2 regions of the Streptomyces sp. NPDC056061 genome follow, and region 2 is predicted to be linked to the other one. Evidence: riboswitches for the same ligand, from Rfam matches in the RefSeq annotation. Region 2 holds a riboswitch; the other holds the start of a gene.
The links. Region 2 has a riboswitch for cobalamin ahead of ACFC79_RS23365 (CoA-acylating methylmalonate-semialdehyde dehydrogenase). Riboswitches for the same ligand answer to the same signal wherever they lie in the genome.
Positions count from the first base shown of each region.

Region 1: another riboswitch for cobalamin. It lies ahead of ACFC79_RS18365 (ABC transporter substrate-binding protein); the one in region 2 lies ahead of ACFC79_RS23365 (CoA-acylating methylmalonate-semialdehyde dehydrogenase).

Region 1 is NZ_JBHJWQ010000011.1:186,488-196,585, reverse strand. Features, by position in the region: gene ACFC79_RS18380 (ABC transporter substrate-binding protein) at 1-1,174, opposite strand, end outside; gene ACFC79_RS18375 (ABC transporter ATP-binding protein) at 1,607-2,380, opposite strand; gene ACFC79_RS18370 (FecCD family ABC transporter permease) at 2,377-3,429, opposite strand; gene ACFC79_RS18365 (ABC transporter substrate-binding protein) at 3,492-4,538, opposite strand; cobalamin riboswitch at 4,569-4,755, opposite strand; gene ACFC79_RS18360 (alpha/beta hydrolase) at 4,987-6,129, shown strand; gene ACFC79_RS18355 (sensor histidine kinase) at 6,316-7,554, shown strand; gene ACFC79_RS18350 (response regulator) at 7,526-8,221, shown strand; gene ACFC79_RS18345 (hypothetical protein) at 9,013-9,375, shown strand; partial or broken gene ACFC79_RS18340 (ATP-binding cassette domain-containing protein) at 9,471-10,098, shown strand, end outside.
Region 2 is NZ_JBHJWQ010000017.1:73,486-83,583, reverse strand. Features, by position in the region: gene ACFC79_RS23380 (FadR/GntR family transcriptional regulator) at 1-196, opposite strand, end outside; partial or broken gene ACFC79_RS23375 (hypothetical protein) at 386-695, opposite strand; gene ACFC79_RS23370 (acyl-CoA dehydrogenase) at 888-2,087, opposite strand; cobalamin riboswitch at 2,431-2,610, shown strand; gene ACFC79_RS23365 (CoA-acylating methylmalonate-semialdehyde dehydrogenase) at 2,836-4,359, shown strand; gene ACFC79_RS23360 (acyl-CoA dehydrogenase family protein) at 4,366-5,514, shown strand; gene ACFC79_RS23355 (enoyl-CoA hydratase/isomerase family protein) at 5,511-6,587, shown strand; gene mmsB (3-hydroxyisobutyrate dehydrogenase) at 6,584-7,480, shown strand; gene ACFC79_RS23345 (enoyl-CoA hydratase) at 7,477-8,268, shown strand; gene metE (5-methyltetrahydropteroyltriglutamate--homocysteine S-methyltransferase) at 8,329-10,098, opposite strand, start outside.

The DNA.
Region 1 (10,098 bases), on a different contig from region 2:
GATCCGCGATGGTCCGCAGTTCGTCGTCGGTGGCCGGCCCATATCGGCTCGGGGTGGACCAGAGGGTGAGCTTCACCTTTTCGGTGATACCGGCGTTTCGCAGGTCGGCCTTCGCCCGATTCGGCTGAGGTGTGTCGCCGTAGGCGTCGAAGAAGGAGGTGCCGTGTCCGGTGATGCCGACCGGGACGATCGAGTACAGCGGAGTCGCCGTGGACTGGTACACCTCGCTGACCAGGGCGTAGCGGTCGACGAGATGGGCGATGGCCTTGCGCACGGCCATCTTGCCGACCACCGGGTCGTCCAGGTTGAAGACCAGGTGCTGGACCTCCGCGCTGTTGCCCTGGACCACCTCCAGGCCGTCCTTCTTCGTGGCGGACGAGGTGTCGAGGGCGGCCACGGCCTTGGCGGTGAGGCCGCGGTACGCGATGTCGACATCGCCCTTCTCCAGGGCCGCCCGGAGTTCCTGCTGGTCGCCGCGGAAGAGCCGCAGGGTCACACCGGAGTTCTGCACATCGGCGGTCCCGTGGTAGTCGGAGTAGACCGAGAAGACCGCCTTCGACTTGTCGATGGAGTCCAGCTTGTAGGGGCCGGAGCCGACCGTCTTGCCGTCCTCCAGCAGGGCGTTCTTGGGGTAGACCCGACGGTCCACGATGGAACCGGCGCCCGATGCGATCTTGCTCGGGAATGTCGCGTCCGGCACCTTGAGGTGGAAGACGACGGTCTTGTCGTCCGGGGTGTCGATCGACTTGAGGGTGGAGAGCATCGGCGCCGGCCCCGCCGGGTCGTCGATCTCGATCGTCCGGTCGAAGGAGTACTTGACGTCGGCCGATGTGAGGTCGTTGCCGTTGCTGAACTTCAGTCCGTCACGCAGCGTGCAGGCGTACGTCTTGCTGCCGTTGGAGAAATTGCACTCCTCGGCGGCTTCCGGCACGGGCGTGGAGGAACCGGGCGGGAAGCTCAGCAGGGACTGGAAGACGTTGTTGAACAGCAGCCAGGACCCCGGGTCGTAGCCGGAGGCCGGATCGGTCGCGACGATGCCGTCGGACATGCCGACGACCACTCCCGACTTCGACTCGGACGGCCAGATCTGATCCTCGGAGCCGCAACCGGCCAGCAGTACCGTCGCCATTCCCCCGGCCACCAGGGTGCTCGACAGCCTCGTACGAACCTTCACGGGATGTGCCCCATACTCTCGGCCGGCCGCGGGGTGTCCCCGGACAACCGGAACAGGTCAGAAAATACTGCGGACGCCTCGGCCATTCAGTCCTTTTGGACCCGGTCGGGCGTAAGGGGACGGACCGACGGACTTCCTGAGCTCGGCGTTCGCGAGGGATCCTGTGCATGATGACAGACGGTCAAATTCCGATCGGTGAACGGCAGGAGACAGGTCGTGGTTGATCCGATGGTGATGTTGGACATCCCAGTTGTACACCGAGAGGAGCCGTTGCACACCGTGCGGTGAGGAATCCCTCGTTCAGTCGGTTCCGTTGGCCTGGAATGCCTGAAATCGGATCGTGACGGTTCCCGGTCCGGCCCCGCCATGAATCCGCCAGGCCGCTCTCTCTCCCGTGGGAGCGGTTCGCGGCATTCGGGGCCGGCCGTCGGATTACGAGGGAAGAAAGGTCACATGAGGCGCCCCGGTCCGGGGATGAATGACGACTTCCCCGGTCACTCCGTACACCTCGTGGAGAAGTTCCGCGGTGAGCACCTCGGCGGGCGGACCCGACGCGATGACCTCGCCGTCGCACAGGACGTAGAGGCGGTCGCAGTAGTACGCGGCGAGATTGAGGTCGTGGAGCGCGACCAGGACGGTGGCGGGGATCTCGCGCAGTACGCCGAGGACCTCCAACTGGTGCCGTATGTCCAGGTGATTGGTCGGTTCGTCGAGAACGAGCAGGGCGGGCTGCTGCGCGAGGGCACGGGCGATGAGCACCCGCTGGCGCTCGCCGCCGGAGAGCCGGTCGAAGGGGCGGTCGGCCAGTTCCGTCGCGTCCACGGCTGCCAAGGCCGACGCGATCAGACGGGCGTCATCGGCCGTGTCACCGGCGAACAGGCCCTTGTGCGGGGTGCGCCCCATGGCGACGATCTCCCGCACGGACAGGTCGAACCCGGCGGCCGACTCCTGCACCACCGCGGCGAGTGTCCGGGCCAGTGTGCGCACGGGCAGCGACCAGGCGTCCGCGCCGTCGACCCGCACCTGTCCGGTGTCGGGGCGCAGGACGCGGTAGACGGCCCGCAGGAGGCTGGACTTGCCGCTGCCGTTGGGGCCGACCAGGCCGATCACCTCGCCGGCCCCGGCGTGCAGTGACACGTCGCGGACGAGGTGGCGCGCGCCCGCGGTCAGCGTGACGCCCTCGACGGTGAGTTCGGTCGCGCTCATGCCACTCCTCGGTCGGTGTTCCGTCGGGCGTCACGGCGCATCAGCCACAGGAAGAACGGGCCTCCGCACAGCGCGGTGAGCACTCCGACCGGGATCTCCATCGGCGCCGCAACGGTGCGGGCGGCGATGTCGGCCCAGATCAGGAAGACCGCTCCGGCAAGTGCGGCCGTGGGCAGCACGCGGCGGTGATCGCCGCCGACCAGGAGACGCACGACGTGCGGCAGCATCAGTCCGACGAAGCCGATCGGCCCGGCCGCGGCGACCAGGATGCCGGTGATCAGGGACAGCATGACGAACATACGGGCCCGGAACCGGGCCACGTCGAGTCCCATCGTCGTGGCGGCTTCCTCGCCCGCCAGCAGCAGGTTCAGGTTCCGCGACTGCACCAGGAGGATGCCGATGCCGAGCAGCAGGGCCGCGGCGGGCAGCCACAGCGTCTCCCAGTCCACACCGCCGAGGCCGCCGAGGGTCCAGGCGAGGACGGCGCGCGCCTCGTGGCCCCGGCCGGCGGTGAGCAGCAGCAGATCCATCACCGCGGTGAGCATCGCCGCGATCGCCACACCGGACAGCACGAGCCGCACCGAGGTGATCCGTCCACCGGTGCGGGCGGTCGCGTAGACCACCAGCAACGCGCCCAGGGCACCGGCGAACGCCGCGGACGAGAGCGTCACCGGGCCGGCCACGCTCACCCCGAAGACGATCACCGACACCGCCCCGAGGGACGCACCGGAGGAGACCCCCAGCAGATACGGCTCGGCGAGCGGGTTGCGGATCAGGGCCTGCATGGCGGTGCCCACCACGGCCAGCCCGGCCCCGGTCACGGCGCCGAGCAGCACGCGCGGCGCCCGCACCGTCAGGACGATCGTCTCCCGGGCGCGCGACCAGGTCGGCTCCGCCCCATCGGCTCCCAGCGCGTGCGTCACGATGCCCCACACCTCGCCGGGCGGCACGTGCACCGAGCCGATGGCCAGCCCGGCCGTGACGGAGAGGACCAGCAGCACCGCGAGGACGGTGAGCGTGACGGCGAGGGTGGCCCGGCCCGACCGGATTCCGCGGCGCGTGCGCGGCCCGGCCGATGCCTCGGCCGGGCCGTCCTCCACCAAAGTCCGCGTCACCGGAAGCTCTCGGGATGCAGCCCGCGGGCCAGGCCGTCGACGGCGTAGGCCGACCGGATGCCGACCAGTGTGTCGGTCAGCGGCAGAACCACGAACCGTTCATTCCTGACCGCCGGGACGTCGGCGAGAGCCGGCTGGGAGAGGAGGAACTTCTTCTTCTGCTCGACGGTGCCGGTCCCCGCGTAGTCGTAGATGGCGATGACCTCCGGCTTGCGGGCCACGACCTGCTCCCAGGAGACGTCCCCGAAGACCTTGTCGAGGTCGCCGAAGACATTGCGGCCGCCGGCCAGGCGGATCAGCTCGCTGCCCAGGCCCTTGCCGCCCGCGGTGAACGCCGTCTTGTCGCCGCTGTCGTACACGAAGACGGGTACCGCAGGGGCGCTCCCGACCGCGGCGGTGGCCTTGTCGACGCGCCCGCGGAGATCGGCCACCAGAGCGTCGGCGCGCTTCGGTATGCCGAAGATGCTGCCGACCGTGCGGATCTCCTCGTAGGTGTCCCGCATCGTCACGGGCTTCTTCCTGTCGCAGTACTCGCGGTTGAGGTAGGTGTCGATGCCCGCGTCGGCGAACGCCTTGCGGGAGCGGCCCTCGTTCTCGGCGAAGGCGCTGCCGTAACCGCCGTAGACGAAGTCCGGCTCCACGTCCAGGATCGATTCGAAGGACGGCTCCTTCCGCGCCAGTTCGGGGATCGCGTCGAAGTCCTTCCTCAGCTCGGGCAGGACTGCCGAGTCCGGGAACGCGGTGCCCACCATGCGATCCTTCAGCCCCAGGGCGAGCATCAGCTCCGCCGGGTGCTGGTGGATGGTGACCACGCGCGAGGGCGGCTTGTCGTACGTCGTCCGCACGCCGCAGTTGTCGACGGTGACCGGGAAACCCTGGGCCGTCGCCCGCGCGGCGGGTTTCCCGCCGTCGGAGGAGTCGTCGCCGGCACCGCAGCCCGCGGCGAGCAGGACGGTGGACAGAGCGGTGGCCGCGGCGACGGCGCGCAGCGCACGACGGCGGGCGGGCGGGAAACCGGGGCGGCGGGGAATGCCGAAATACACGTGGAGCCTCCTGGGGAGTCCGCGCTCCCTCATGACGGGCCCGCGACAGGGCAGTGTCCTGACTCCCGGATCGACGTTCCCCCCGCCTTCCCGCGCCGTGCGCAGTGGCATGTCGAAGGGTTGCACTCCCCGGTCACAGTGGCGGGACCGTGCCGGAATTGCGCCGGCTTCCTGTGGTCCGTCGCGGCGATGACCTGCCGATATTATGTTTCCTTGAGGCTGTGGCACAAAGGCTGCCGGTGTGAGTGATCGCACGCCGTCGACCGGATCCGCCTCCCACCCCCTCGCGGCCGACGCACCCGTCCGACACCGGCGGCGAGAGATCGGCGGCCGGGACCGCAGGACGGCCCCGACGTCAACATGCCGCTCCCGGTTGTCTCGCATCCGACGTAAAAAGGCGGAAAGGCGGGTAAACCATTGCGGTGTGTGAGGCATCCTCCCTGGCGTGATGAGCCTGACGGGGACACCCTTCTTCCTGGCCACGGTCGCGCTGGCCCTGGTCACCGTGCTGATTCCGCTCCTGCTGTGGGGCCGCGTGGGCGGTCCCGCCCTGGTGCGCGGTGCGGCACGTCTGGTGATGGTCGTCCTCGCACAGGCGGCGGCCGTGCTGAGCGTCTTCGTGATGGTCAACAACGCCAACGGCCTCTACGACAGCTGGGCCGACCTGCTGGGCACCGGAGAGCACGTCGTCGCCGCCCCGGACCTGGGGAGCGACGGGCTCGGCACCCACAAGCGGCTGGCGGACGAACCGAGGACCGTCCAGCACTTCGGCCCGACCCACGACGCCCGGATGGGACGGGGCGTGCGCGTGACCCAGTTGCGCGGCCGGGTGTCCGGGGTGCGCGGCGAGGTGTACGTATGGCTCCCGCCGCAGTACGACGAGCCGTCCTTCCGGCACCGCAAGTTCCCCGTGGTCGAACTGCTCGGCGGCTTCCCCGGATCGGCAAAGGCGTGGTTCGCAAGTTTGCGCGTGCAGTCCCAGCTGGAGGCCGGGATGCGGAGCGGGAAGATCGCCCCGTTCATCCTCGTGGAGCCGCGGACCAATCTGCTGGCGGGCAAGGACACCGGGTGCGCCAACGTGCCGGGCGTCGTCGACGCCGAGTCCTGGCTCAGCGTGGACGTCCGGCAGATGGTGATCGACAACTTCCGTGCGGAGAGCCGCGCGAGCCGCTGGGCCGTGGCCGGATACTCGGCCGGCGCGCACTGCGCGGTGAAGATGGCACTCGCCCACCCCGACCGCTACCGGGCCGCCGTGGGCCTCTCCGGATACAACGACCCGGCTGCCGAGCGGGCCTCCCTCACGGCCCGTGATCCGCATCTGCGGAAGGTCAACAATCCGCTGTGGATCCTGCGCCACGCCACCACTCCGCCGCGCGTCTCGCTCTACCTCTCGGGTTCCCGGGACGACGGCTACCGTGACGGTCTCGCACTCCAGCGGGCGGCGGTGCTCCCGACGCGGGTGGCGGTGGCCGCGGTCAGCGGGCCGCACACCACCGGACTCTGGGAACGTCAGGTGCCGCAGGTCTTCCGCTGGCTCACGGCCGAACTCTCCCCCCACGAGGGCCGGACCGCTCCCGCCAAGGGCGTCTGACCGGCGAAGCCGTCCGCCCGGGCCCACCCGGCCTCCCGGCCGCCGCGCCGGGACCGTGCGGGCCGGACCGTTCCGCCGAGGCCGGAGCACAGGCGGACACGGCCCGCCGCGCGGGCACGGACGGGTGCGGTCCGACCGGTCCTGCGACACGATGCCCGATGCGGCCGGCGACCCTACGGTGGTGGCATGGCGGTGATCAGCGGATGGAGGCGGCGGGACCGGGGCCGCAACGGCGTGCTCGACGCACTGGGCGTGGCGGCGCTGTTCCTGCTGTCGGTCGTGGCCGCCTCGGTGGTGCCGCACGAGCACTACTTCTCCCTGCGCTGGCCCGCCGTGGTGCTGGCCGGAGTGGGCTGCGCCGCGCTGCTGCGGCGGCGCCGTCACCCGATCGGCGTACTGGCCGTCGCGGTCGGCTGCGGAGTGGCGTTCCAGGTCCTCGGGTTCCGGGAGAGCCCACTGGTCATCAGCCCGGTCCTGGTGTCCGTCTACACCGTCGCCGTGCTCACCGACCGGCGCGTCACCTGGGCCGCGGCGTCGGCATCGGCCGCCGTTCTGGTGGGAGCCGCGGTGATCTGCGACCCCCACTCCTGGATGGCGCCCGACAACGCGGCGATGCTGGCGTGGACGGCCCTGCCGGCGGCCGTGGGGGACGGGGTGCGCTCACGCCGCGCCTACATCGCCGCGGTGGAGGAACGCGCGGAGCACGCGGAGCGCACGCGCGAGCAGGAGGCGGAGCAGCGGGTGGCGGCCGAACGGGTGCGGATCGCACGCGAACTGCACGACATCGTCGCGCACCACATCGCCCTCATCAACGCCCAGGCAGGTGTGGCCGTCCACCTGGTGGAACGGCGGCCGGAGCAGATCCTGGCCGCGCTGGAGGACATCCGGGACACCAGCCGGTCGGCCCTGGACGAACTACGGGTGACCGTGGGCCTGCTGCGGCAGTCCGGTGACCCGGTGGCACCGCGCGATCCGATGCCCGGGCTCGCCCGCGTACCGGCGCTCCTGGCGTCGTTCGAACGCGCCGGGCTGACCGTCAGCCATACCCGGCGGGGCACCGCGGAACCGCTGGCGCCGGCGGTCGACCTCGCCGCGTACCGCATCGTGCAGGAGGCCCTGACCAACGTGCACAAGCATGCCGGGGCCGACCACGCCCGGTTGTTCCTGCACTACCACCCCGAACGGCTGACGATCACCGTCGAGGACGACGGACGCACCGGCGGGAACCACACCCGCCCGGGAACGGGCCACGGGCTGATCGGGATGCGCGAGAGGGCCTCCACGGTCGGTGGCCGGCTGCACGCGGGAGTGCGCCCGGAGGGCGGCTTCGTCGTGACGGCCGACCTGCCCCTGCGTCCCGGCCAGGCCATGGGCGAACCACCGAGGAGAGACGGGCATGACGATTCGCGTACTGCTTGCCGATGACCAGGCCCTGCTGCGGGGCACCTTCAGGATGCTGTTCGACTCCACGGACGACATGGAGACGGTGGGGGAGGCGTCCAACGGGCAGGAGGCGCTGGAGCTGGCGCGTGCGCACCGTCCCGACGTGGTCCTGATGGACATCCGCATGCCCGAGATGGACGGGCTCGACGCCACACGGATCATCAGCGAGTCCGAAGACCTCGCCGGGGTGAGGGTGCTCATCCTGACCACCTTCGAGGACGACGAGCACGTCGCCGAGGCCCTGCGCGCCGGTGCGAGCGGATTTCTGGGCAAGGGGGCCCGGCCCGACGAGCTTCTCGACGCCGTGCGTACGGTCGCGGCCGGTGAGGCGCTGCTGTCCCCCTCGGCGACGAGAGCGCTGATCGGGCGTTTCCTGGCCCAGCCGGACCCCTGCCCGGCGGGTGTGCACGAGCGGCTGGAGTGCCTGACGCCGCGCGAACGCGACGTGGTGGGGCTGGCGGCACTCGGGCTGTCGAACGACGAGATCGCGGAGCAGCTGTTCGTCAGCCCCCTGACCGCGAAGACCCACGTCAACCGGGCCATGACGAAACTGGCGGCCCGTGACCGGGCCCAGCTCGTCGTCATCGCCTACCAGTGCGGCCTGGTCAGCCCCGTGGGCGAGACGCAGTCCCCGCAGGCGTCCGTGTAAGGGCTGTCCCGCCCATCCCGGTGGATCGACGCACGGCGTCGGGCGTGGTGCGCCGCGAGACGGAGGGGCGCCCCCGCACCGGATGCATGCGGGCGTTCCGGCAATACGGCGAGAAGTAGGGCCTTCCTGCCCGAGCGCAGCCGAGAGCTCGGGGAAACGGCTGCCGCCGGGTGCCCGCCAGCAATTGCGGGACAGCCTCGGGGCGCCGACGCGGTACGCGCGGGCCGGCCCGGTCGTAGGCGGCGCGAACGGATACCGCAGTCGTGGTAGGCGGGAATCGCTCCGGGGGGACGATGTGCGGGGGGCCGCGTCCGGGCGATGGTGGGAGGACGAACGGAGGTCTCGCCATGAACGAGTCCCGTGGTCCCGCCGAACGGTTCGCCGGCCGCCCGGCCGGGCGAACGGCCCGCCGCCCCACCGGCGGCGAGGTCCGCCTCCCCGCCGGGCCGATCGGCACCGAACCGACCGGAGCGACCCGAGCCCCCGCGACGCCGGGGACGGCCCGTCGCGTCACCGATGCCGGGGACACGGGGAGCCGCTCGGGCCACCCGGTCCGGCCCGTACGACGCGAAGCCCCCTGATCGCGGGCGTCGGCAGCCGGTACGGGCCCGCCGATCGGGGCAGTACGCCCCAAGCGGAGCCCCGGTTCCACCGAATCCCCGTACCGCTCCGGCAAGGGGCGGCGAGACACACGTATCCCGGCCACTCGGCCATGCCCTCCCGGGCTCGCCTCCGACGCCCTCGGCGCGACGCCCCGTGACGGGCGCCGCCGTACAGGAAGGACCCCTCCCATGCTCACCGCGACCGAGAAGCGCAGCACGATCGGTGAACGACCCGCCGACGAACACCCCCGCACGTTCCCCGCAGCCGAGGAGGCGGTCACCATGGGAACCCACCCCACCACGCGCCCCACCCACCGGGCGGCCGAGGACGGCCGTACGGCCCTGCCCGCGCACCTGTCCCTGCTGCGCCAGGCACTCGCCGAGAGCACCGGTCGGAACCGAGGGACGGGCAAGGACGCGGGGGACCGTGCGCAGGCCCCCCGGCTGCGTCCCGACCGTACGGCCCGGACCACCCAGCTCACACTGGCGCAGTGGGTCAGCCGGACCGCGAGGATCGGGAACGCGGGCGACGCGCGGCTGACGGCCGGATGAGGCCGGACGGGGCGGGGGGACGAGGGACCGGCATCGCTCCCGGGCCGGTCACGGCCCCTCCGCCGCCGCGCGCGGCCCCTACGAGGCCACCGGTGGACCGGCTGCTCGACGAGAACAAGTCGCTGAACGAGGGCGCCATCGACTTCCCCTCGTTCGCGGTCGGCACCGCCCAGTGGCAGCTGTACGCGGAATCGGGGCTCTTCGACCCCGACATGCCGGTGGGCCGCTTCACCGAACGGGAGCGCGAACTTCTGCTGTACGGGAGCGGGTTCCGGGTCGACCGACGCAGTCGCCACAGTGTCTGCAAGAACGCGTACGAAGGGGTCGTCACCCGCTTCACCCGCCGCTACCTCAAACGCGACGCGCAGACCTTGAGCGACCGCGACCGGGATGCCGTGGCCCGGGTCGTCACCGAGGGGCCCTGCCCGGAATGCGGGGGCGCCCGGCTCAACGCGGCGGCCCGGCGGTCGAGGATCGGGGCGCACAGCATCGCCGACTGCGCGGCCAATGAGGTCGGCGAGCTCGTCGAGGTACTCGCCGTCATCGACGACCCCGCCGCCGAACCCGTCACCGGCGTCGCCGGATCGGGCAAGAGCACACTGATCTCCGGCGTCCTCGCCGCCCGACGACCCGACGCGATCGTCGTCGACCAGTCGGCGATCGGGATCTCGCCGCGCTCCACACCGGCCACCCACCTCGGCATCATGGACACCATCCGCAGAC
Region 2 (10,098 bases):
GCAGGCCGAGATGGACAAGTGCTCGCAATGCTTCGCGAATGGTATTTCGGCTCACCTGGAGCGTTTCGGCCAGTTCCTGTTCGCCCGGGATTCGTGTGCCCACCGGCCACCGCCCGGACGCCAGCTGTTCCCGCAGCTGGTCAGCGACTTGCGCGGCCAGAGTCGATGCCCGGCGCGGCTGCCGCAGCCCCTCCATCAAAGACCTCCAAATGTTGGACATCTGAACATCTGGAGAGAAACATGAGACAGCGTCACCGCGCCAGCGCTATGTGATGCAGGTCATGCAAATGTTCCTGAGTGCGCAGGTTGCGCCCTGTCGCTTCTTCGGAAAAATCGGCGATGCCCCGGGACTGGGCGGTGCCCTCAAATGATCTGGAGTAGTGGATCAAGGTCGGGTGATGCGTCGCCGTGATTCACCAGCGATGATCATTTGAAGACGCTGCCCAGCGGAGGCGTTCTTCACGGCGTGGCCGACGAGGGTCAGCAGGACGTCGGCGACGTGGTTCGGGTCGCGGGCGTCACGGATGATCACCGGTGCGGATGCAGGGAGTTCGGGGGTGGTGCGGACATGCTCGGGCTGGTAATGGTGCGCTCCGTCGAACTGGTTGATGGCGACGACGAAGGGCAGACCGATGTCTTCGAAGAAGCTGACGGGGGGTGAATCTGCTCTCCAGACGACGGGTGTCGACCAGGACGTGGAGCGATCTCCTCGCGAACCTGTTCGCGGTAACGGGCGCGGGGTCCGTCGGCCGCGGGGCATTCGTGACCACCACCACGGCACGCCGACCTGGCGGCGCACCGGGAGGGACGGACGCCGGTCGTACCGGACCACCGAACCGCGGCGGACGGACGCGGATCGTACCGGGCCACGTCCTTCGCGCCGTTACTCACTCGTCGGACTGTTGGTCGGACGTCAAGTCGAGAAAATCCCAATGCGCTTGGGGCTGGGCGCCGACGAGCCATCGCCCGCAGTTCTGCAGGACCATCCGGCTCGACGTGATGTGTTGGGTACCTGTGTCGAGATCACGCAGGAACCGGACCATCGGCCCGCGCCGGATCGCCGCCGTCCCCGCCCACAGGTGCACCGTCCGACCCACGTCGTGCACGGTCCAGGTCGCGTGATTGAGCACGAGCCTGAGCAGTGTGTCCTGCTCGGTGCTCGGCGACTCGCCCGCGTTGAGGGTGACTTCGATGTCTCGCCATACCTGCATCGCCCACGCCCGTGCCGAACGAAGCCTGGCTTCGGCGGTCGCGTACTCAGCGTGGAACTGCGCGGTGTCGACGACGGCGTTGCGTGTGCCGGTCCTTGCCGCGGCGGCCCGCCTCATCTCGTCGAGCAGGCGCCGCCCGACACCGAACGCCCAGCCGGTGTGCCCGATCGCGGCCATGCTGACCAGGCCGAGGCGGTAGATCGCGCCGCCGTTGGCCGGGGCCCGCGTCGTGGCGAGATAGGTGTGCGTCGCCGGGACGTACACATCGGCGCAGTGATAGTCGATGCTGTGCGTCGCGCGCAGCCCGAGCACATCCCAGTTGTCGACGAGTTCCACCTGCGACTTCGGCATCGCCAGCACCCGCAGCTCTCCGGTGCCCTCGACCTGGATCGCGCTGTGGACATGGGTGGCGTGCGCCATGCCGGAGGCGAACTGCCAACTGCCGCTCACCAGATAGCCGCCCTCCACCGGGACGGCCCGGCCGGGGCGGGTGCCATGCCCCGCCAGCAGCGCGTAGTCCCCGCCCGCGACGTCGGGGAACAAGTCGGCTTCCGCGACCGCACCGAGGTAGGCCGCGGTGGTGCCGGTGACCAACTGCAGCGCCATCATCGTCCAGCCGGCCGCGGCATCGTGGTAGCTGATCCGCTCGACCGTCTCGATCAGCTGGCGCGGAGAGAATTCGTGGCCGCCGAGGTTCTCCGGCATCGCGGCCCGGACGACCCCGGCTTCCAGCAACGGCCGCGCGGTGTCCTCGGTGAGTCTGCCGAGCTTCTCGGCGGCGTCCGCGTTCGCCTCGAGCGCCCCGCCGAGTGCATCGATTCGCTCAAGCATCGCGGAAAATTCCGGGCTGACATGTAATCCGGCCGAGTTCGCCATGGATGGTCGCTCCTCGCTGTCGGCTGTCAGTACAGAGCCGGCATCACTGTAACGAGAAGTCGTGCCCTTCCCCAGATCGCCCGGCCGACGTGTGTGATTCCGGCCGGGGCCGACGGCACCCGCGCACGAGCTCCGGCCGGGACGCGGCCCGATGCGCGTGGACGGCGTTCGCCTTGTGGACGGTGCCGCGGCCCCGAGTCAGGTGGGCGGGAGCACGTCGAGAACGGAGTGTGCGGGGGCAGCCGCCTCCGGGCCGCCCCGTACGGGTGCGGTCGACCGGGATTCCGTCGGGTCAGGACCGAGCGCGCACGGCCGTGGGGGATGGATTTGTTAGGACGTCCAACTATATAGTCGCCGCCAAGGCCCGCGGTGCAGGGAAGCCGGTGTGATTCCGGCACGGTCCCGCCACTGTGACCGGGGAGTACGCCGTCGAGCAGGACGCCACCGGCGAAGGATGTCGGGAAGGCGGACGGCGCGCGCTGATCCGGGAGTCAGGATACCGGCCGCGGGATGTTCCGTGTTTTCCACGAGGATGGAGCTGACACGCATGGCACCGGTGCGTACACGCGACAGCGGCCGACCCGTCCCACGGGCCGTGTCCCACCGAGGAATCCGACCGGCCGTACCGGCCTGACGATCCGTCCGCCATACGCGATCTCGCGCAGCCCCCGCCCGCGTACGCCACCGCGTCCGCGCCCGGCGGCGGTACGGCGCGCCGTCCTGTGATCACCTGAGAGAGCAGGCAATCATGGTCCGCGAACAAAACCCCGCACCCGTACGCGAATTGACCCACTTCGTCGGCGGCAAGCACACCCCGGGAACCTCGGGAACGTACGGCGACGTGTACGACCCCAACACCGGCGAGGTCCAGGCCCGGGTACCGCTCGCGAGCAGGCCGGAGACCGAGGCGGCGATCGCCGACTCCGTGCGGGCGCAGCACGCGTGGGGCGAATGGAACCCGCAGCGCCGCGCCCGAGTCCTCCTCCGGTTCCTCCAACTCGTCGAGCAGGAGAAGGACTCCCTGGCCCGGCTGCTGTCCTCCGAGCACGGCAAGACGGTCGCCGACGCCCACGGCGACATCCAACGCGGCCTGGAAGTAGTGGAGTTCGCCGCCGGCATTCCGCATCTGCTCAAGGGCGAGTTCACCGACAACGCCGGCAGCGGCATCGACGTCCACTCGCTGCGCGCACCCCTCGGAGTGGTCGCCGGCATCACGCCGTTCAACTTCCCCGCGATGATCCCGCTGTGGAAGGCCGCCCCCGCCCTCGCCTGCGGAAATGCCTTCGTCCTCAAGCCCTCCGAGCGCGACCCGTCCGTTCCGCTGCGGCTCGCCGAACTCTTCCTGGAGGCCGGCCTGCCGTCCGGTGTTCTCAACGTCGTCAACGGTGACCGGGAGGCCGTCGACACCCTCCTGGAGGACCCCCGCGTCGCCGCGCTCGGCTTCGTCGGCTCCACCCCGGTCGCCGCGCACGTCTACGCCACCGCCGCCGCCCACGGCAAACGCGCCCAGTGCTTCGGCGGCGCCAAGAACCACATGGTCGTGATGCCGGACGCCGACCTCGATCAGGCCGTGGACGCCCTGATCGGCGCCGGGTACGGCTCGGCGGGCGAACGCTGCATGGCCATCTCGGTCGCGGTCCCGGTCGGCGAACGGACGGCCGACGCACTGGTCGCCCGCCTGAAGGAACGCGTCGGTGCACTGCGCATCGGCCGCAGCGACGATCCCGAGGCCGACTTCGGCCCGCTGATCGGCCCGGACGCCGTCGAGCGGGTGCGCTCGTATGTCGACCTCGGGGTCGAGGAGGGCGCCGAACTGGTCGTCGACGGACGGGACTTCGTCCTTCCCGGACACGAGAACGGCTTCTTCGCCGGGGCCACCCTGTTCGACCGGGTCACCCCGCAGATGCGTATCCACCGGGAGGAGATCTTCGGCCCGGTCCTGTGCGTGGTCCGCGCCGCCGACTACGAGGAGGCCCTGCGCCTGCCCAGCGAGCACGCCTTCGGCAACGGCGTCGCCGTGTTCACGCGGGACGGGGACACCGCCCGCGACTTCTCCCGGCGGGTGAACACCGGCATGGTCGGCGTCAATGTGCCCATTCCGGTGCCGGTCGCCTACTACACCTTCGGCGGCTGGAAGCGGTCCGGTTTCGGCGACCTCAACCAGCACGGGCCGGACGCGATCCGCTTCCACACCCGTACGAAGACGGTGACCTCGCGCTGGCCGGCGTGTCTGCGCGAAGGCGCCAGTTTCACCATTCCCACGATGGGCTGACCGGCGATGACCAGCACCTTTATCACCGAGGACCAGCAGGCCCTCGTCGAGGCCACCCTCGACTTCACCCAGGACCACCTCGCCCCGCACGCCCTCGACTGGGACCGCGACAAGCACTTCCCCGTCGACGTGCTGCGCAAGGCCGCCGGACTCGGGCTCGGCGGCGTCTACGTACGTGAGGAGTCCGGCGGTTCCGCCCTCACCCGTTCCGACGGGGTCCTCGTGTTCGAGACCCTCGCCTCCGGCTGCCCGTCCGTCGCCGGCTACCTCTCCATCCACAACATGGTGGCCTGGATGATCGACCACTACGGCGACACGGCGCAGCGGGACCGCTGGCTGCCACGGTTGTGCGCCATGGACGACCTCGCCAGCTACTGCCTCACCGAACCGGGCGCCGGATCGGACGCCGCGGCCCTCACCACCCGGGCCGTCCGGGACGGGGACGACTGGCTGCTCACCGGGGTGAAGCAGTTCATCTCCGGTGCGGGAGCCTCCCGGCTGTACGTGGTGATGGCCCGGACCGGCGGGGCGGGCCCCGACGGCGTGTCCGCGTTCGTCGTCGACAAGGACGACCCCGGAATCTCCTTCGGCCCGAACGAGCGGAAGATGGGCTGGAACGCGCAGCCCACCCGGCAGGTCGTGCTGGACGCCGTCCGCGTTCCCGCCGACCGGCTCCTCGGCCGCGAGGGCCAGGGCTTCCGCATCGCCATGAACGGCCTGAACGGCGGGCGGCTCGGCATCGCCGCCTGCTCCCTCGGCGGCGCCCGCAGCGCCCTCGACCGCAGCCTGGCCCACCTCGCCGACCGGGAGGCGTTCGGCCGACGCCTGCTCGACGCCGAGACGTTGCGCTTCCGCCTCGCCGACATGGCGACCGAGCTCACCGCCGCCCGCGCCCTGGTCCGACAGGCCGCGCAGGCGCTCGACCGGGGCGACCCGCAGGCGCCGTACCTGTGCGCGATGGCGAAGCGGTTCGCCACCGACATCGGCTACTCCGTGGCCGACCGTGCGCTCCAACTGCACGGCGGCTACGGCTACCTCAGCGAGTACGGCATCGAGAAGATCGTCCGCGATCTGCGCGTCCACCAGATCCTGGAAGGAACCAACGAGATCATGCGCGTCATCGTGGCCCGCGGCCTGACGGAGGTGTTCGGATGACCGCCGACGACGCGCCCGTCCTGCTGCACACCGAGGGCCGGGCCGCCCACATCGTCCTCAACCGCCCCCGGGCGCTCAACGCCCTGAACCACACGATGGTCCGTCGCATCGACGCGGCCCTCGCCGCCTGGGAGCACGATCCGGCCGTCGAGACCGTCGTCCTCACCGGCGCGGGCGAACGCGGCCTGTGCGCGGGCGGGGACATCCGCGCCATCCACGACGACGCCCGCGACGGGGACGGCACGGCCTCGGCCGCGTTCTGGCGCGACGAGTACCGACTCGACGCGCGGATCGCCCGCTACCCCAAGCCGTACGTCGCGGTGATGGACGGGATCGTCATGGGCGGCGGCGTCGGCCTCTCCGCGCACGGGAGTGTCCGGATCGCCACCGAGCGGTCAAGGATCGCCATGCCCGAGACGGGCATCGGCTTCGTGCCCGACGTCGGCGGCACCTACCTGCTGGCCCTCGCCCCCGGCGAACTGGGCACCCACCTCGCCCTGACGGGCACGCCCATCGGCGCCGGGGACGCCCTGTTGTGCGGTCTCGCCGACCACTACGTGCCCTCCCACGCCCTGCGGTGCCTGCTGGACGACCTCACCGGGCTCCCCGTACGGGAGGCCCTGGTCCGGCACGTGCAGGAGCCGCCGCAGGGAGAGCTCGCCGCGCGGCGGGAGTGGATCGACGCCTGCTACGGCGCCGACACCGTCGAGGAGATCGTCCACCGGCTGCTCGCGCACGGCGACCCGGTGGCGAAGGAGACGGCCGGGATCCTGCTCACCAAGTCGCCCACCGCCCTCGAGGTCACCCTGGCCGCCCTGCGCCGGGCCCGTCGGCTCGGCCCGCTGGAACGGGTCCTGGAGCAGGAGTACCGCGTCTCCTGCGTGGCTCTGTCGACAGCCGACCTGGTGGAGGGCATCCGGGCCCGGGTCATCGACAAGGACCGCGACCCGCGGTGGACGCCGGCCACCCTCGGTGAGGTCACCGACGCCGACGTCGAGCGCTTCTTCACCCCCCTCGGCGAGCACGCGCTCGGGCTCGCCGGACCCGACAACGCCGTGGAGGTGGCCTGGTGAGCAGGACCGTCGCGTTCATCGGACTCGGACACATGGGCGGCCCCATGGCCGCCAACCTGGTGAGGGCCGGCCACCGGGTGCGCGGGCACGACCTCGTGGCCGCCGCCCTGGACGATGCCGTCGGGGCCGGGGTGGAGCCCGTCGCCTCCGCCGCCGATGCCGTCGCGGACGCCGAGGTGGTCATCAGCATGCTGCCGGCGGGCCGTCACGTCCTCGGCCTCTACGACGAACTCCTGGCGGCGGCCCGTCCCGGCACCCTCTTCGTCGACTGCTCCACCATCGACGTCGCCGACGCCCGCACCGCCCACGAGCGGGCCGTCGCCGCGGGCATGCGCGCCCTGGACGCCCCGGTGTCCGGCGGCGTGATGGGCGCCGAGGGCGCCACACTGACCTTCATGGCGGGCGGGGGAGAGGCGGAGTTCGACGAGGCACTGCCCCTGCTGGAGACGATGGGGAAGAAGGCCGTCCACTGCGGTGGCGCCGGTGCCGGACAGGCTGCCAAGATCTGCAACAACATGATCCTCGGCGTCTCCATGATCGCCGTCAGCGAGGCGTTCGTCCTCGGGGAGAGCCTCGGACTGTCCCATCAGGCGTTGTACGACGTCGCCTCGACGGCCTCCGGGCAGTGCTGGGCGCTCAGCGTCAACTGCCCGGTGCCCGGCCCCGTGCCGACCAGTCCGGCCAACCGGGAATACCGGCCGGGCTTCGCCGCCTCCCTGATGGCCAAGGACCTCGGCCTGGCCGCCAACGCCGCCCGCGCGGGCGGCGTGCACGCGGAACTCGGCCTGCGGGCCGCTGAGTTGTACGCCGCCTACGCCGAACGGGCCGGTGCCGCGGAGGACTTCTCCGGCATCGTACGAACGATCAGGAACGACGACGGAGGACGGACGTGACCACCGAACCGACGCAGGAGTACGAGACGATCCTCGTCGAACGCAGGGGCCGCACCGCCCTGCTCACCCTCAACCGCCCGCACGCCCTCAACGCACTGAACCTCCAGGTCATGAACGACGTGGTGGCCGCCGCCGAGGAACTGGACAGGGACCCCGACTGCGGCTGTGTCGTGATCACCGGGTCGGCGAAGGCGTTCGCGGCCGGGGCCGACATCAAGGAGATGCGACCCCACGACTACATGGACATGTATCTCGCGGACTGGTTCGCCGCCTGGGACCGGCTCGGACAGCTGCGCACACCGACGGTCGCGGCCGTGTCCGGGTACGCGCTGGGCGGTGGCTGCGAGCTCGCGATGCTCTGCGACATCCTGATCGCCGCCGACACCGCCGTCTTCGGTCAGCCCGAGATCAAGCTCGGCGTGATCCCCGGCATCGGCGGCTCGCAACGCCTGACCAGGGCGGTGGGCAAGGCCAAGGCCATGGACATGTGTCTGACCGGGCGCACCATGGACGCCGCCGAGGCCGATCGCGCCGGGCTGGTCTCCCGGGTCGTGCCCGCCGGTGAACTGCTCGGCGAGGCCCTCGCGGTCGCCGACACCGTCGCCGGCATGTCGCTGCCGGTGGCGATGATGGCGAAGGAGGCCGTCGGCCGGGCCCACGAGACGACCCTCGCCGAGGGCGTCCGCTTCGAGCGCCGCCTCTTCCACGCGGTGTTCGCGACTGCCGACCAGAAGGAGGGCATGGGCGCCTTCGTCGACAAACGGCCGCCCGCGTTCCGTCACCGCTGACGCCGGGCGGGCCGGGGAGGGAAGCCGCACGGCTCCCTCCCCGGCCCGCCGCTGCCGCTGTCAGGACGTGGTGAGCTCCTCGCGCACCGTGCGGGCTGCGGCGACCAGGTTCTCCAGCGAGGCCCGGGTCTCGGTCCAGCCGCGGGTCTTCAGACCGCAGTCGGGGTTGACCCAGAGCCGTTCGGCGGGGATGGCCCTCAGGCCGGTGCGCAGCAGCTCCGCCGCCTCCCCGGCGCTCGGGACGCGGGGCGAGTGGATGTCGTAGACGCCCGGTCCCGCCTCGCGCGGGTAGCCGTGGGCGGCCAGTTCACGGGCGACCTGCATGTGGGAGCGGGCTGCCTCCAGGCTGATGACGTCGGCGTCGAGGTCGTCGATGGCCTGGACGATGTCGCCGAACTCGGCGTAGCACATGTGGGTGTGGATCTGGGTGGCCGGGCGCACTCCGCCGGTGCTGAGCCGGAATGCCTCGGTGGCCCACGCCAGGTACTCCGCCCGGTCGGACGCCCGCAGCGGGAGGGTCTCGCGCAGGGCGGGCTCGTCGACCTGGATCACCGAGGTCCCGGCGGTCTCCAGGTCCTTCACCTCGTCGCGCAGGGCGAGGGCGACCTGCCGGGCGGTGTCGCCGAGCGGCTGGTCGTCGCGGACGAAGGACCAGGCGAGCATGGTGACCGGTCCGGTGAGCATGCCCTTGACGGGCCGGCCGGTCAGGGACTGCGCGTAGGCCGTCCAGCGGACGGTCATGGGCGCGGGACGGGAGATGTCACCGGCGAGGATCGGCGGGCGGACGTAGCGGGTGCCGTAGGACTGGACCCAGCCGTGCTGCGTGGCGAGGTAGCCGCTGAGCTGCTCGGCGAAGTACTGCACCATGTCGTTGCGTTCGGCCTCGCCGTGCACCAGGACGTCGAGTCCGGTCTTCTCCTGGAAGGAGACGACCTCCTGGATCTCCGCCCTGACGCGTTCCTCGTAGCCTGCGGTGTCGATGCGGCCGGTGCGCAGGTCGGCGCGTGCGGTGCGCAGTTCGCCGGTCTGCGGGAAGGAGCCGATGGTGGTCGTCGGCAGCAGGGGCAGGCCGAGGTGGGCCCGCTGGGCCGCGGCCCGTTCGGAATACGGCTGGCAGCGGCGGGCGTCGGCCCCCGTGACCGCGGCGGCGCGGGCCCGTACGGCAGGGTCGTGCGTGATCGGTGAACTCGCACGGGACGCCAGATCGGCCCGGTTGGCGGCGAGTTCCGCGGCGATCGCGCCGGTGCCCCGGGCGAGCCCCCTGGCGAGGGTGGTGACCTCGGCGGTCTTCTGACGGGCGAAGGCGAGCCAGCGCAGGAGCTGCGGTTCGATGTCCCGTTCGGCAGCCGCGTCCAGCGGTACGTGGATCAGGGAGCAGGAGGCGGCCACATCGACCCGGTCGGCCAGTCCGAGCAGGGTGCCCAGGACGGCAAGGGACTTCTCCAGGTCGTCGACCCAGATGTTGCGGCCGTTGACCACCCCCGCCACCAGGCGTTTGCCGGGCAGCCCGCCGACGGCGGCGAGGGCGTCCAGGTTCGCCGCCGCCGTGTCCGTGAAGTCCAGGGCGAGCCCTTCCACCGGGGCCTCGGCCAGGACGGGCAGGGCGTCGCCGAGCCGGTCGAAGTACGAGGCGACCAGCAGCTTGGGCCGGTCGGTGAGCGTGCCGAGGGCGTGGTAGGCGCGCGCGGCGGCGTCCAGTTCCGCCGGGGTGCGGTCCTGGACGAGGGCCGGCTCGTCCAGCTGGACCCATTCCGCGCCCGCCGCTCGCAGATCGGCGAGGACTTCGGCGTACACCGGCAGCAGACGGTCGAGGAGGGTGATCGGCTCGAA